DNA from 2 places in the Pseudoalteromonas sp. ND6B genome. Region 2 is predicted to be linked to the other one. Evidence: riboswitches for the same ligand, from Rfam matches in the RefSeq annotation. Region 2 holds a riboswitch; the other holds the start of a gene.

Region 1 (8,511 bases), on a different contig from region 2:
ATACACGAGGTATTGCACAAAACCGAGCAATAAAATGGAACTTCACTAAGTTTTTAGTTAATGCACAAGGGCAGCTGGTTGCTCGCTATGCACCGCGAACTAAACCGGAGTCATTACATAATGTAATAACAAGCTGCTTAGAATCAGTGCCCGTTATAAAACCGACGACCGCTCGTTTAGGAGTCCGTTCGGCTGTATTAAAATAATCCTGTCGTAATTAAAACAACAAGAGTGAAGCATCTATAGTAAGAATAGTTTATGGTAATAAAATAATTGATTACTTGGAGCTAGTTAATGGATATTGCTTTTTTTAGTGCTCAGAAATATGAGCGACCTTTTTTTGAGCAAAGTTTAAATGGCTTTTCTAACATCACTATTACTTATTTTGAGCAAAGTTTATCGGCGCAGACGGCAATATTAGCTAAAAACTTTGACGCTGTGTGCGTATTTGTCAACGATACAGTAGATAAAGCAGTGATTGTGCAACTTGCCACATTGGGTGTTAGCGCTATTTTATTACGCTGTGCGGGGTTTAATAACGTTGATTTGCCTGTTGCCAAACAGCATAACCTCAGCGTATTACGCGTACCCGCCTACAGCCCTGAGGCAGTAGCGGAGCATTGTGTTGCCCTTATGCTTACCCTCAGTCGTAAAACACACAAAGCTTATAACCGCGTGCGCGAAGACAACTTTGATTTAAATGGCTTACTTGGGTTTAACTTACATAACAAGACCATAGGGATTATAGGCTGCGGTAAAATAGGCTTGGCACTGTGTAACATTTTAAATGGTTTTGGCGCTAACGTTTTAGTGTGCGACCCTTTTGCAAAACCAGGCAATTACACTATTACCGATTTAAATACCCTACTTGCCCAAAGCGATATAATTTCACTGCACTGCCCGCTGAGCGAAGATACGCATCATTTAATCGATGACGCTGCATTTAATAAAATGAAAACCGGGGTCATGCTCATTAATACTTCTCGCGGTGCGCTGGTAAACAGCCAAGCGTGTATTAAAGCACTTAAATCACAAAAACTGGGGTACTTAGGGCTTGATGTGTACGAACAAGAATCAGAACTGTTTTTTAAAAACCACAGTGACGAAATAAATCAAGACGATATATTCTCTCGTTTAGTGAGTTTTAGAAATGTGATAATAACAGGGCATCAAGGCTTTTTTACTCAAGAAGCTCTAACCGAAATCGCTAATATAACATTACAAAATGCAAACGAGCTTGCTCAAGGGCAAACGCTAACCAATCAAGTATTGTAATACCAAGTCATTTAAACTGTAAAAAGCGAACTTTGGGGTGACTCCCAATAGTTCGCTTTTTAAAACTGCATTTTTAAATTCGCGTTTAAAAGTTTTTAACCAAACGCTACATTTGCAAATACTAAGGTCATAAGTACAGGACACACAAAGCGAATATATTGTGCAAACCAATAGTGCGGCCCACTACTTGCCTTGTGCAGTTTATTACCACGTTGCCATAACCAGCCTACCGTTATAAAGTAAAAAAGCCCCATTAACGGCAATTGGTATTGGGTAAATACCATAATCACTAAACCAAATAACCAATCAAAGTTTAAAATAATGGTACTGGCACAAATAAGCACAACAGCACTGACTGCCCAAGTTGCTTTGGTTCTATCTACACTGTGGTTTTCAACCAAAAATGCCACAGGGATCTCAGTTGACGAAATAGTTGAGGTAACTGAAGCTATCGACATCAATACGAAAAATAATAAGCCAACCAATAAACCAATTTCACCCATAGTGCCAAATAGCTCAGGTAATATGGCAAAAATAAGTTGCCCCTCACCAATTAATTTACCGTTATTAAATACTTCAACGCCATTGTACTGGGCAACATAAATAGCCGGAATTATTAATAAGCCCGCTAAAAACGCCACGCTGGTATCAAGTAGCGCAACACTTGCGGTTAATTTTGGTAAGTTAGCACCAGGTTTTAAATATGAGCCGTAAATCATCATACAGCCTACCCCAAGCGACAACGAAAAGAACGCCTGTCCCATTGCGGCAATAATTAAATCAGGGTCGAGTATTTTGCTAAAATCAGGCACTAAATAAGCAGCAAACCCTTCGCTTGCGCCATCTAACGTTGCAATATAAATAATAAGCCCAATAAGGAGAACAAGTAAAAGCGGCATTAAACGGCGTGACCAGGTTTCTATTCCCGACTTCACCCCTTTTAAAATAATACTGGCGGTTAAAATAAGCATAAGCGGCGTAAAAATAAAATTACGTAACATAGAGTCGCTATGTAAAAACTCACTCAAGCTATGCAAGCCAAAAAAGCTACTTATAGGCTCTATAGCGTAGGAAAGCATCCAACCGGCCACAATTGAGTAAAAACTTAACATAACGATGGCACCGGCAAGGCCAATATAGCCTGCTGCGGCTCCCACTTTAGGGGCATGATCTTGCCATGCTTGGCTTAGCGCTTTAACAGGGTTAGCTTGGGCTTTGTAACCTAAATACAGCTCGGTGTACAAAGCAGGTAACGCCAGCAAAAAAATAACGATAAAGTAAACCAGTAAAAATGCGCCGCCACCATGATTAGCAGCCTGCGTAGGAAAACCCCATATATTACCTAAACCTACCGCTGCACCGGCTGCTGCCAATACAAAACCTAGTCGACTTTGAAAACCATCACGCACTTGTGCCATACACCTACAAATCTGTTATTATTTTAACGAATGCGAATTAAACCATATTTAAGAGCGGCTGAGTAATAAAAATGTACTTAGCGCTCACAACAACTAACAACCGCTCACAAACTATCCAGCTTTGGGTAATAAATATGTAATCGGTCGTCATTTATAACGAGCAATGATGAGTGTAACTTACTTTGAAAACCAGCTAAAAGCCACGCCCGCTTTAGCAAATAACAGCCATTGCATTGCGTTGCTTAACGCAACCACCCTCAATGTGGGTGAATTTGATTTACCCCACTATTTAAGCCCTTTTGAGCTCAATGTTATTAATCGGCGTAAAAATCCACAGGCTAAACAAGAATATTTAGCCACACGTTTAGTGCTTAAATACCTAGTAAAAACCGCTTGTTCTTCTTATGCATCATTAAAGCTGTGTGATATTAGTTCTGAATTTAACCCCGATAACAGTAAATTAGAATTACATATTAAAAATACAACAGGCGTGATCAGTTGCTGTATTTCTCATTCTCATGGTTTTGTAGGTGCAGCGTTAAATGTAGCATCAACTCAATTTGGCTTTGATATTGAAAAAATTAGTTTAAAGCGCCCTTTTAATAAACTCGCTAAGCACTTTTACCACCCAGCCGAATTGAGCTTAATAACCGATTCAGATAACATAACAACTCAAGCACATCATTTTTTTAGGATTTGGACATTAAAAGAAGCGCTGGCTAAAGCCACCAGCCGCCCCATTGCTCAATTATTAAGCCCTAATGTGTTTAACGAACTTAATAACACTCAGCTTACAGCTTGCAGCAATACCGTGGTTGGAGCACATAACGACATGTTTGATATTAGCGTTGTGGCAAAAAAAAGCACCGACTGGCGGTGCTCAATAATAACTATTAACGATTTACGCAGCGCAATCACTTTCTAGTAATCGACTATGAATAGCTTGAACCACAGCATCAGATTCACTTTGCTCAACTAAAAAACACAGGTTGTGTTTACTCGCACCATGGCAAATAAGTCGAATATTAAAGTCACTTAATACTTTCATTAAATTCATTTCATGTTGGCGCAAAACAATTTCAGAGCCAATTAACGCTACCAGCGTTAAATTGTTTTCAACCGATACATGGCAAAACTCAGCGAGTTTATCTAAGCATGCTTGATCTAGCTCTGGGCGTGATGCATTAGGCGCATTATCAAGGGTAATTGCTACACTAATTTCAGAGGTGGTAACCAAGTCTACCGAAATATTACATTCACTTAAAATAGTAAAGATACGTGCTAAAAAGCCACTGGCTAATAACATTTCTGGGCTTTTAAGGGTTAATAATATTTGATTTTTACGTTGTGTTACCGCACGAATACCAGGTAGTTGCGATTTTTCACGTTCAATCCACGTACCACCACGCTCTGGCTCTGTGCTTGAGCCAACAAACACATTAATATGGCTGCGACTAGCAGGCAAAATTGTAGCTGGGTGCAGCACTTTAGCGCCAAAGGTCGCCATTTCTGCTGCTTCATCAAAACTTAAACGCGCAATAGGAGTGGCTTTTACACACAAACGAGGATCGGTGCTAAAAATACCCACTACGTCAGTCCAAATATGCACACTTTTAGCGTTAATAGCCTCAGCAAGCAGTGCAGCGCTATAATCTGAGCCGCCTCTACCGAGCGTGGTCGTTAAATTGTTTGCATCGCTACCAATAAACCCTTGGGTCACAATAACGCTATCATCAAGCAGCGGAATTAAATGTGTTTTAGCGGCTTGCGCTGTGGCGGCCACATTTGGTGTTGCTTTACCAAATTGGCTATCGGTTTTAAGCACCTGGCGCACATCAAAACGAGTGGCATTTAAACCCTTTAATCTTAGTACTTGGGTAAATAAGTACGACGATAAACGCTCGCCAAAGCTAAGTAGCTCATCGAACTGCTGCTCAGTATTGAGTGTTTGTGCCGCCAACGTTTGAAATGCATCTAGCGTTTGATTAAACCCAATGGCTAAATCCTCATCTAACGACAGATCATTTAAAATAGCCTGCTGAATCGCAAGGACACCATCAATATGCTGTTGGCGCTTAGCGGCTTCAATACCCGCTTTGCAAAGCTCCACTAAATGATTAGTCACTCCGGCACTTGCGCTTACTGCAACAATACGTACATTTTTATCGTTTACGATAATTTCGCTACAACGGCTCATGGCCTCAAAGTTAGCAACGCTGGTGCCACCAAATTTGGCAACAATGTAATCTGATTTTGTGCACTGTGAACTATGTGGCACTGATTGGGTAGTCATTTCGTCTCCTTTCGCGGCATCCAAACCGCAATAAAACAAGAAGAACTTGGCAGGAAATAAAGATAAGAAAAATCTACTGCCAGAAGCTCTCCACCTAAATTGGTGACAGTTTTGAGGATTCAGCCCCATAAACCGAAAAACAATGGTAACGACCCATTATTTTCCTCGGCGAGTACTTCCCTCCTTAATGGTCGCAGGCTGTCGTTGCCTCACATTAAGTACCTAAGTATCGCACCTCTTCTGAATGTATTATTAACCTGTGGCTAATAAAACAAAACCGCACTAAGAGTGCGGCTTTGAAAGTTATCGTTTAGACGTCTAGCTGTCAAGTCGTTTTATTATAAAATCAAATAAAACTACCCATAAAGTAAGAGCCAACATAACCAAAGGTGTAACACACTAACAAATACAACGACAAACGAAGGTAACTTGCAAACGTAAGTTCTTTAACCTTACTCATAGCAATAATACCAGCCGCCGAACCAATGATCAGCATTGAACCACCCACACCGGTTGCATACGTAAACGACAACCAATGCTGTTGACTCATTACAATGTCGGCTTTTAGTAACGCAGCCGTTAGTGGCACGTTATCAACACCGGCCGATAAAATACCCATTAAGTAGTTTGCGTACTCTGGCGCCATTACCGTATACAAATTAGTAAATTGGCTCAGTACCCCAACTTCTTTTAACGCACCAACAAGCAGTAACACACCCACGAAAAACAATAAGGTGTCGTACTCTATGTCGCGTATAAAATCGATCATATCTTTGTTGATGTCTTTTTTGCGCATTAAAAATTGCGCGACTAAAAACATAATAGATAAACCCAATAAAAAAGTAAGCAGAGGCGGTACACTGTATAAAACACTCAATGTAAGCGTAGCAATAACCGTAGTGAAGAAAATAACCGCAATGGTTATGTCGGTTTTTTCAATACGTTTAAATTTAGTTTTTTTAAACTCGAGTTGCTTATTCATGCCAATTGATAACAAAGTAGCGAGTAATAATACACTTAGTAACGCAGGCACAATTAACAGTAATAAATTGCTAATTGATACTTTACCATCAAGGAAAATCATAAGTGTGGTTACATCACCCGTGATAAGTGATACACCACCGGAGTTTACAGCAAATACAATAAGCGTGGCGTACTTAACTAACTTTTTGGCTTCAAGTTTTAATGACATAATCACTGCCAGTGATATTAGCGTGGCCGTAACGTTGTCTGAAATAGATGAAAATAAAAACGCAAAACACCCCACCAAAAACATCAGCTTACGCTCACTAATGCTGGTTGGCATAATCCGGTTCACAACATTTTCGATAAGTCCTTTAGAGTTTAAATAGGCAACAAAGGTCATTGCGGCCATTAAAAACAGCCATAAAGAAGCAATTTCTAAAATATTGTGGTCTAGGAGGGTTTGAATCGTTTCGGGGCTTTGCCCATTAAGAGGAAAAATAAAGGAGATAATCCAACAAAGTGTACCAAAAAATAATGTCGTTTTTGCTTTGTTTACGTGGATCACATCCTCAATAACGATAAGCAAAAATGCAATCGCTATCAGCGTCAGGATAATCGAGGAAACCATGATATTAAACAACCTTCGGGGTTAAGTAAAAATTGAAACCATGTAAAAAATATACCCACAAACTCTATGTGCCTATATTCGGCGCGGATACTATCACTAAGCGGGTGTAAAAACTATTATTAAATCGTCGCAAAAACGAATACCATATAAGTTCGAGAAATATAAAATAACGAATACTAGGAAGTTGCAACGCCTTATGATCCCAGCTAAAAAGCTACTTAATACCCTAAATGAACACTGGGGTGTATTAGAGCTATTATTTAAGCGCTTTAAAATGGCCGACTTTAGTATTAAAGATCTTCAAAATGCCATTAAGCAAAAGCAACCCACGTGGAATAATGAGCGTATTTATAAAGAAACCAACCGGTTATTGAATCAAGAAATTATTATTCCGCTGGCTAAATCGTCACAACTGGAAATTAACCGCGCCATTGCCGACTTTGCCACCTTTTTACTGCAAGAAGAACATTTAGGCTTAGCACAAGAAATTAATGTCTTGGTTGATGATTTGGCCCGTTTAGGTAATCGGCTATTCAATGCCGGTGAAATGGAAGATTTTGATGATTTACGCCGCTTTAGCCGTATTATGGATGATCGGGTGCGTAAAATAATCAAACTGTTTTTACACAACGAAAACGCTATTTTAAATATTGTTGAGCAAGCCAAATCTAATAATGCGGTGCAGTCGCTACAAAAACGCTATAAAGCCGTGATAGAAGCGTTTGATGAGTATATAGAACCCATGCTGGAAATGGTGGATATTAGAGGCGACTTTCATGCCTGCTTTACCCTTATTGAGCAACAAATTAGCACCCAAATAGAACACATTGAACGCTCAGGCAAAGCGTACAACGATAAACGCATGCTTGAGCAATTGCGTACCCGCATTCTAGAAATGCACTTAGTTGGCCGGACAAGCTTACGAAAAAGTGCCGATATGCTTATGCCACTGCGTGAAGAGTTGCGCCGTAACAACCTTGTTACCCGCCAAGTAGCAAAAGTATTAGGACTAATACGTAAAAATGGGGTAAATAATATGCTCAGCGCCGTGCAGCCACATTTTGTAAGCGATGCGCAAAAGTATTCATTGGGTCAACAGCGCCATATAGTAGCCTACATGGCAAGCCTGGCTGAGTTTGAGCATCACGAATATCAGCTACCAGAGCAAAACGATGTGCCTGCGTTTGTCACGCCAAACATTCCTGACTATCACGATGTAAAAGCGCAGTTTGCAAAACGCTTCAAAAAGCAGCGTAAAAAACCACAGCCTCTGCTGCAATTTTTAGACGAAAGCTACCCTGAGCTTGAAGCCGATGAAATGCTGTTTTTATATCAAAAGCTAGTGAGCGATAACACCCTACATATTAGCCAAAGCGATAAAAAAGCCCGCGTTAACATTGCAGGCCAGCACTTTTCTTTGTACCCCTTTAATTCAGAGCCTCAGGCTGATAAAGCCGAGCACGAGTAATGACCATGACACAGATAAACTTAAATGAGCTTTCTCACTTACAAGCCATTAATAAAAAATTAGTCGCGGGTTACCACATTTGCGAACAAGACACCCTAATGTGGCAAGAGCTTGACCAACAAATTGAAGCTTACAGCGCCTTATTCACAGCATTAGGCCATGATTTAAAGCACGACAGTCGTGGCTTTTATTATTTTGCTAGCGATGAAAGCACCCCCAATATGGGCAAAATATCGCGCGCGATAGCGCTCACTATTTATATTTTAATCGAACACTTTGCCAACACAGGTAAAGACCCAATGCGTGCATTATTTGATGAGCCAAACGATTTAGAGCTAATGCAAACCTTGGTACAACTTAATAAACATTTATTTGATCAGCTTGAAATATTCTCGGGTTCTGATTTACGCAAAGATGTGTATTTACGCATGGTACGTTTAGGCCTTGCCCGCGAAGTGGAAGG
Region 2 (8,511 bases):
CGATCACTTCATTTAAAATACATTGCTTTACCAGCTCAAGTTCATTGTTTTGCTCGTTATTCGCTGTTTCTTCAGCAACAACGGTTGTGCTGAGTAATGTAGAAAGTAGTATCCAATGGCGCCAACTCATTATAATTCCTTTGTAAGTGAGGGAAGTCAGTATTTTGCTAATTATAGCGCCTTTTTAACACATAAACGGTGAATTTGTCCTGAACTTTAATACTTTAAAAAGAAAAGCGACCTAAGTCGCTTTTACTGTGTAACTAGTTATTTACTAGCTAACTCTCACGCAATGAGAAGGGGTGAGCTAAAGCTCAAAGACGTTGGTAAAAAATTTATACAGCTCGGTACCTTGATTCACACTCGCTGAGGCAAAATGCAATATCGCAATTGCATCGAGATCAAAGCTTAGAGTTTGCAGCGGTTGTTCGCTTAAATAGCGCTCCATTCGCAGTATTTTAGCAATGGGTTCTCCAGCTTTAACATGCCCGCCAAGAGGTGCTAGGTATTCGACCATGCCACCCATGGGGGCGTAATAAGCGATATAATCATTTAGTTGGCAGCCATATCTTGTCATCAATTTTGGCTTGTAGGGGGCATCAACAAATACTTGCTTATGATTTAAATAACTTAAAATACTATTGGCATCGTCTAGTGCCGCTCTTAAATCGATTTTTTCTTGGCTGCCAAGCTCTACCGTAAAGGCTTCAACTTGCACGTTAAATTCACGCCCTTGCTGAGCAAGTTGCTCACTAAGCTGCCACCATGGACAAAAGCTTGCTTCATCCATTGCGCCATCAAAGTCATTAGGAATAACCAGCACATGGGGAATATTAAAGTAACGCGCGCTATCGGTCGCATACTCAGGGCAATATAAGTGCTGACTAGAAATAGGGCCGGTGTGTAAATCTAAAACTATATCTGCTTGATGCGCCAATTTTTGTAAGTTTAGCGCAATCCGTTTCCCCGTTGTTAAACGATAATCAGGGCCGTTGAGTTGTTGCTCAACGTCATTAATTAACGCGGCTTTAAAGGCTGTTTTCAGAATCTTATCATCGGCATCGCTGAACTGCTGTGCAAACTGGGTCGCAAGTTTATTATTGCAGTGATACATGCGATTCCAATTAGTCCCCGTAATGGGATCGAATCGGCCAAGGGTAAATTCCCCCGACTTTTGATTACAGCCAATGGGGTTAGCGTAAGGAACTAAGGTAATATCACCTTTTAAATTAAGTGTTTTTAGTTGCTCAAGTAATTGGTAAATTACCGCGTTGCCTTGCACTTCTGCGCCATGCATATTTGCTTGTACATACACACTTGGGCCGGTGCCATCGCCTTTTAAACGATACACAGGAATAGTCAGTGGTAGTCCGTTTGCGACTTCGCCAACTACAATGTTTTCTTGGCTTATAGCTGTGGTGTTATTCATCTTTTTTACCTCAAGTAGTGGCTTGCATCTTCTGCTTGTCGCACGCAACTCAATACGCCATTGTGTATAACATATTCACCGGCCAGCTCATGACATAAAAAGTACGGCATACTTTCGGTAAAACCGTAGGCACCGCATTGACTAAATACTAGCCAGTCTTGCTCATTTAAATCACTGGGTAATTGGTGCTCTCCTAAGCAATCAAGTGCAGTACATAAGGGGCCGTATAGGCTCATTGCTTGATTTGCTGCGTTTGAATCTCGTAATAAACGCGCAGGGAAATCTTGACTGGTGACCGCAGGGCGCAATAAATGATTAATGCCGCCGCTCATAATCACCTGTTGTTGGCCGTAATTTAGTTTGCGCTCAACAACAGGTGTGGCGTAGTGGCCGCATTCGCCTACAGCGTAGCGACCTAGTTCCATCCATAGCTCAGTAACCCCCGCATCGCATTTAATTTTTGCAAGCGCCTCTATGAGTGCATCCCAACTTAGAGTGGGCGTATCAAGCGTATAGGGAATACCTAAACCACCACCTAAATCCAGCACCTTGAGGTTAATATTTAAATCCTCAGCAAGTTGCCTTAACGGCGTAATCATTTGTGTCCACAGCTCAGCGAGTTTGTCGCTGCTAAGCATGTTGCCCCACTGAAAAATATGCAGACCGTCAAAATTAAGTGCACAGTAGTCACTGGTATTTAGCGCCTGCCACTCGTCGCACCCTAAGCCAAATGGAGTAAGACTATCGCCCCCTAGCGGGTTTTTATCACCCTCGGGCCAGCGTAATTGAACACGCAGCAAAACCTGCAACTGGCACTGCTGAGCAATCGCTTGTTCGTTGAGCCAACGTACCTGATTGAGACTTTCGGCCACAAAGGTACGTACGCCACGCGCAATAAAGTGCTTAATTTGTTTAGGGCTTTTTGCAGGCCCCGTGTTGAGCACGCGTCCACTGTTAATTCCTTGAGCAAGGACTTGCTCAAGCTCGCCTTTACTGGCGACATCAAAGTTAAAACCAGCGTTATTTAAGCGTTGGATCACGCTAGATAACGGGTTCGCTTTAACTGCATACCAGAGTTTTACCTCGGTTTGTGCTACTAAACGCGTTAAATGTGTGTTTAGTGAATCAAGATCATAAACAAAAAAGGGCGTATCAAGCTCAGTTGATAGCTTATCAATAGCGCTTTTAACGGGCGTGCTCAAAAAGGTCATTAACGTAAAACCTCTTCAAGCAATAATGACGCGTCACTTTGCTCGTCACGGTATTTAACAATTAACGCACACGACATGCTTAAGCCTTGCTCACGCGCCCAATCGTTTGACGCAGGGCGAGATCCAGGGATCACAATCGCGTATTCAGGGATTGCTTCGCCTTTATCAAGCTGGCGCTCATTTACGCAGTCATAAACAGGGATGGTTGCAGATAAGCGAACACCTGGAGCAAGTACCGCGCCTTTTTTAACTACCACGCCTTCAACAATCACACAGCCTGCACCAATAAAGGCATCATCTTCAATAACCACAGGGCTGGCACCAATGGGCTCAAGTACCCCCCCTAATTGTACCGCTGCGCTTAAATGCACATTTTTACCTACTTGAGCACACGACCCTACGAGCGCGTGGCTATCTACCATAGTGCCCTCGTCAATAAATGCACCAATATTTACGTACGCAGGTGGCATAATAATAGTGCCTTTGGCAACATGTGCACCACGGCGCACACTTGAACCACCGGGTACCATGCGAACGCCTGCTGTGGCTTCAAAGCTTTGCGGCGCTAAGTTATGTTTATCAACAAAACCGCCAGCAAACTCGGTGTTTTGACCGTTTTTAAAGGCTTCTAAAATGCCTTGCTTTACTTCTACGTTAGCGTGCCATTGGCCGTTTTCGTCTTGTGTTGCTGCGCGAACCGCGCCCGTTTCTAAATTATTTAATAGTTCTAACCAGTTCATTATAAAAACCTGTATTTAATGCCAAGATAAAATGGTGTTGTTTGCCGATGAAATGTCATCTGTGTGTGTCAGCTCAAGGTGTGTTAAAGGTGGGCGTAAATACGGACTGCCAATACGCCCTTGTAAATGCATTAACACTTTGACTGGGATAGGGTTGGCTACTGAAAATAAGCTATTGATAGCACTAGACCACTGGACAAAAAGATTAGGGTGTTGGCCGCTTAAACTGCGCTTTACAAACTCATGGGTTTGCACTGGCCATGCATTGGCTGCAACCGACACTAAACCTTTTGCACCTGCTTGGGCAAAGTAAGGCATGAGGGCATCGTCACCACTAAAAATGGCTAGTTCAGGCGCCGCTTTTCGAAAGGCTTCAAATTGAGAAATACAGCCACTGGCTTCTTTGAGTGCCCATAAATTTTTATGTTGTTTGAGGTTTTCAATGGTTGCAATGGGAATGCTAACCGCACTACGTCCTGGTACGTTATAAAGCATACAAGGATGAGAACTGGCATTGAGCAGGCTTTCAAACCAATGCGTTTGCCCCACTGCACCGGGTTTGGCATACAAAGGCGAGCCGAGTAAAAAACCATGGATAGGCAGCTGGTTGCAGTAATTAACCCATTCAAGCTGTTGCTTTAAGTTACTACCACCGACTGCGACCATAAGCGGGACGCTCGGCTGTAATTGGCAAACATGCTCTACGATGGCTTGCTGTTCTTTTAGGGTCAGGGCTAACCCTTCGCCAGTGCTACCAAGTAATAAAATGCCATTGTTAGCGGCTTCTTGTTCGGCCACTAAGGTGTTTAAGGTTGCGTAATCAACTAGGCCATTTTGATCAAATGGGGTGATCAGCGCAGTCCATAAATGGAAATTGTTAATATTGAAGTTGTTGATCATCTCTCACGAACTTATAGGGCATTCGTCGAGTTATTGGCGGGTATTTAGGGTGCCTGACTCTTTGAATGTATTTATAATTCGAAGAGCGAATGGGCTTATATAACAGGGCGCACGGCCTTATTATACTAAGACCAGAAGCTCTCCACCAAATATGTTATTGGTGACAGTCGCTAGGATTCAACCTAGTCGCCCGAAGTAATCTTTCACAAAAAAGTGTTACCTCTCGGCGTTAATTCCCCTCACGTATGCTCAATGGAGTTTGCGCTCCTAACATACGCTACCTGAATAACGCACCTCTTCCAGCCCTTTGCACTTACTATTGAAAAATCAATCAGCAAATACAATGTAATAGGGTAAGTGTGGCGATTAAACCATTTTAGCCGTCTAGGTGTCAAGTGACTAAATATAGATAGATTCATCCTGATTGACAGTTATTACGTATTAGCTGCTTTTCTCGTACACTAGTACTATTGTCGAAGTAAGGTATTAAGCAGATGGAAAAATTTAGTGATATTTATAAGCGAGCGGTAGAGCGAAAGGGCTCTGAAAAAATGCTTAAGTTGTTACTCGCAAAACCTTTATCTAACAAACAACTCCTCACATTAAATGATGATGATTGGCTAGAAGAATTTACTCGGAAAGTTTTTCAAAGTGGTTTTTATTGGTCGGTGATCAACAGTAAGTGGGCCGGATTTAGAGAGGTTTTCTGGGATTTCAATGTTGAAAAACTATTGATGATGCCACCGGATATGCTTGAGCAAAAAGCCAGTGATGAGCGGATTGTACGCAACTATAAAAAAGTAAAAACTATTACTGAAAATGCGTATATGATCCACGAAGTTGCAGAGCAATACGGCAGCTTTAGTGAGTTTATTGCTAACTGGCCAAGTGGAGATATTATTGGCTTGTGGGCGTATTTAAAAAAGCATGGTGCAAGGCTTGGTGGTAATACCGGCCCTTATGCGCTGCGCGCCTTAGGAAAAGATACTTTTTTACTTTCAAGAGACGTAGAAAGCTATTTGCGTGCCCATAAAATTATAGATGGCGGATTACAAACTAAAAAGTCACTAAGTGCGGCGCAGGCATTCTTTAATGAACTGCAGCAGCAAAGCGGCTTAAGCATGCAAGAGCTAAGCTTAATTGTCGCTTATGGTGTCGGCGACAACCGAGTAGGAATAAGCCAACAACAATAGGATTAATCATGAAATTAGTGCCAAGGTATACCGACATTGGTGAGGGGTTTGCTATTAGCGATCATCCGGCTAAAGTGGCAGCGCCACAGTTATTGTTATGGAATGAGCCCCTAGCTAAGCAATTTAATATACAGGTGAGTGCCGATTCACGAGCAAATATATTTAGCGGTAATGAACCCCAAGCGATTTCTGCGGTGGCACTTGGATATTCTGGTCATCAGTTTGGTCACTTTTCACCGCGACTAGGGGATGGTAGGGCACATTTGCTCGGTGCGATTAGCGATGATAAAAATCAGCTTTGGGATCTGCAATTAAAAGGCGCTGGTGCTACGCCATTTTCGCGCGGAGGCGATGGCCGCTGTGCATTAGGTCCAGCTATTCGTGAGTACGTAATGAGCGAAGCTATGCACGCGCTTGGCATTCCAACAACGCGTTGTTTAGCCGTGGTTGGCAGTGGCGAAACCGTTTATCGCAACCCACCTCAACCAGGTGCTATTGTAACCCGACTCGCCAGCAGTCATATTCGGGTGGGCTCGTTTCAATATTTAGCCACTCAAGGTGACGTTACTAGCCTAAAAAACTTAGCCGACTTAGCCATTCAAAGACACTATCCCGAGATTAACAGCACTGGCGCTCAGCGTTATTTAGATTTTTTAGCTGCAGTGATCGCCAACCAAGTCAAATTAGTCGTAAGTTGGATGAGGGTGGGGTTTATTCATGGAGTTATGAACACCGATAACACCTTAATTAGTGGTGAAACCATAGATTACGGCCCATGTGCCATGATGAACCAGTTTGATTTTGATACCGTGTTTAGCTCTATTGATAAACAAGGGCGTTATGCGTTTGGTAATCAGCCAAACATGGCAAGTTGGAACTGTGCCCGCTTAGCAGAGAGTTTAATGGCGCTGATCAGTGACGATGACGAGCAAGCGGTGGCAATGATGACGCCTTTAATTGAGGGCTTTTCAACGCAATTTAACCAACAATTTAGCGCTATGTGGGCGCAAAAGTTAGGGTTAACAGTCGCGGATGATAAAGATAATGAGTTGGTGGGAGAGTTACTAGGGTTATTAAAACAACACCAGCTTGATTATACCAATACTTTTAATGCGTTAACTGAATCGTTAAATGGACAAGCGCAAATACCATCAGCACTCGTATCATGGGCGCAGCAATGGCAAACACGAACTAATGAGCATAGTTATAATATAATGCGACAGGCAAACCCAAGTGTGATTCCGCGTAATCATATTATTGAAGATATTATTACGCAGTACACTACGCATGGGGATAGTGAGCTACTCAGTCGTTTTAGCCAAGTGATGGCGAGCCCTTACACAAACCATGTGCAGGCCACAGAGTTTCAAACGCCGCCCGAAGATGATAAGAATTATCGTACTTTTTGCGGTACTTAAGTATGATTTTTTGCATTTTAAAATGAATATAAAAGGTCATTTTTTACTCCAGCGACGTTCATTCATAGAGCAAACTATGAACGGGTGATACCATAACTCCATAAAAGCCAGTGATCGTGTGGGGTTTAAAGCGATTGTTTGCTTTTTGAGCTAGCCTGTGTTCATCGACATTTTTTATGAGCTAGTTTTATTATCCTAGATATTGAAAAAATATATTTGCGTTAAGTATTGATTAACAAAGACTCAGTTACTGTATAGGTAAGTTAGAAGAGCTAGCAATGCTTAGCTACATTTTTAGTTGTTAAAATGGGAAGAAAACAATGAAATTAAAATCACTTACAATGGCTATTGCGTTAGCTGCAACTAGCGCATCTACTTTCGCAGCCGAGCAAGAAGGCTTTTACATCGGTGCATTCGGCGATTATTACGATGCTTCGTGGAAAAACATGCGTGAGCAAGCTGGCCTTGACGTTAATGAGTCAACAGGCTGGGGTGCTGAATTAGGCTACCGCTTTAATGATTACTGGAGTGCGCGTTTAGAGTACGCAGACCTAGACTTTAATGCTCACGACAAAGTATTGAACAACCGCAACGATATTGACGGCGAACGTTACGGTATCGATGCACTTTACCACTTTGGTGGCGGTCCTTTCTACGGCTTATTTGGTCTGAAAGATATTGATGTTGTTGATGACAACACGTTTGTAAACGCAGGTGTAGGTTACCGACACTTTGTTACAGACAACTTTTTTGTTAATGCTGAAACCAGTGTTTACCAAGGTTTAGACAAAGGCTACACAGATGTTGGCGCTAAATTAGGTATAAACTACTTCTTTGGTCAAAAATCGGCGCCAGTAGCACCGGTTGAGCCTGCACCACAGCCAGAGCCAGAAATTGTTCCTGTGCCGGTAGCACTTGCTGATACAGATAAAGACAGCATCCCTGATGTAGATGATAAATGTGCCAATACACCTATGACAGATGCTGTTGGTAGCGATGGTTGTACACTTTATGAAGATACTGAAGTAACAGTAAGCTTGTTAGTAACATTCCCTAACAATGACTCGTCAGTTTCGCAGCAGTACTTAAATGATATTGACGAAGTAGCGACTTTCTTAAAAGAGTACCCAGATACAACAGTGCTTCTTGAAGGTCATACGTCTGCAGTAGGTAAAGCGTCTTACAATAAATGGTTATCTAAAAAACGTGCTGATGCAGTAGCTAAAAAGCTAATTGCTGATGGTATTGCAGAAGATCGCATTACAACGGCAGGTTTAGGTGAAGAACGCCTTAAAAATGAAGCGAATACGGCAAAAGCGCATGCTGAAAACCGCCGCGTTGAAGCACACGTAAAATCTATTAAACGTGTAAAAGTATTACGTTAATAGTCTCATTATTGAGTAAAAACCCAGCTTAGGCTGGGTTTTTTTATGGCTGCTTAATAGGTATTCATGGGAGTTAGTTTTACTTTTCTCACTATTCATATTATTAATAATCGGTATAACTAGTTGCCTAACTGGATGGATTTTAATCTATGCACAAAAGCTTTATAATCGGCAGATAGAATACTATAAGTATTGGGTTATGGTGTGTTTAGTAAACACCACCGAATACTTTAAC

Evidence for each region. A riboswitch is a leader RNA that binds a small molecule or an ion and turns the genes downstream of it on or off. The one in region 2 is predicted to bind lysine.
Region 1: another riboswitch for lysine. It lies ahead of lysC (lysine-sensitive aspartokinase 3); the one in region 2 lies ahead of dapA (4-hydroxy-tetrahydrodipicolinate synthase).

Annotation. Positions count from the first base shown of each region.
Region 1 is NZ_JQFL01000035.1:9,859-18,369, reverse strand. Features, by position in the region: gene ND6B_RS10925 (glutathione peroxidase) at 1-206, shown strand, start outside; gene ND6B_RS10930 (2-hydroxyacid dehydrogenase) at 295-1,275, shown strand; gene ND6B_RS10935 (sodium-dependent transporter) at 1,371-2,693, opposite strand; gene ND6B_RS10940 (4'-phosphopantetheinyl transferase family protein) at 2,860-3,618, shown strand; gene lysC (lysine-sensitive aspartokinase 3) at 3,595-4,986, opposite strand; lysine riboswitch at 5,062-5,234, opposite strand; gene nhaD (sodium:proton antiporter NhaD) at 5,333-6,580, opposite strand; gene ND6B_RS10955 (hypothetical protein) at 6,777-8,048, shown strand; gene ND6B_RS10960 (condensin complex protein MksE) at 8,054-8,511, shown strand, end outside.
Region 2 is NZ_JQFL01000011.1:28,070-36,580, forward strand. Features, by position in the region: gene ND6B_RS15955 (phospholipase A) at 1-130, opposite strand, end outside; gene ND6B_RS15950 (succinylglutamate desuccinylase/aspartoacylase family protein) at 308-1,429, opposite strand; gene ND6B_RS15945 (PLP-dependent decarboxylase) at 1,435-2,640, opposite strand; gene ND6B_RS15940 (2,3,4,5-tetrahydropyridine-2,6-dicarboxylate N-succinyltransferase) at 2,640-3,380, opposite strand; gene dapA (4-hydroxy-tetrahydrodipicolinate synthase) at 3,396-4,280, opposite strand; lysine riboswitch at 4,408-4,587, opposite strand; gene ND6B_RS15930 (DNA-3-methyladenine glycosylase I) at 4,775-5,473, shown strand; gene ND6B_RS15925 (protein adenylyltransferase SelO) at 5,482-6,891, shown strand; gene ND6B_RS15920 (OmpA family protein) at 7,212-8,276, shown strand.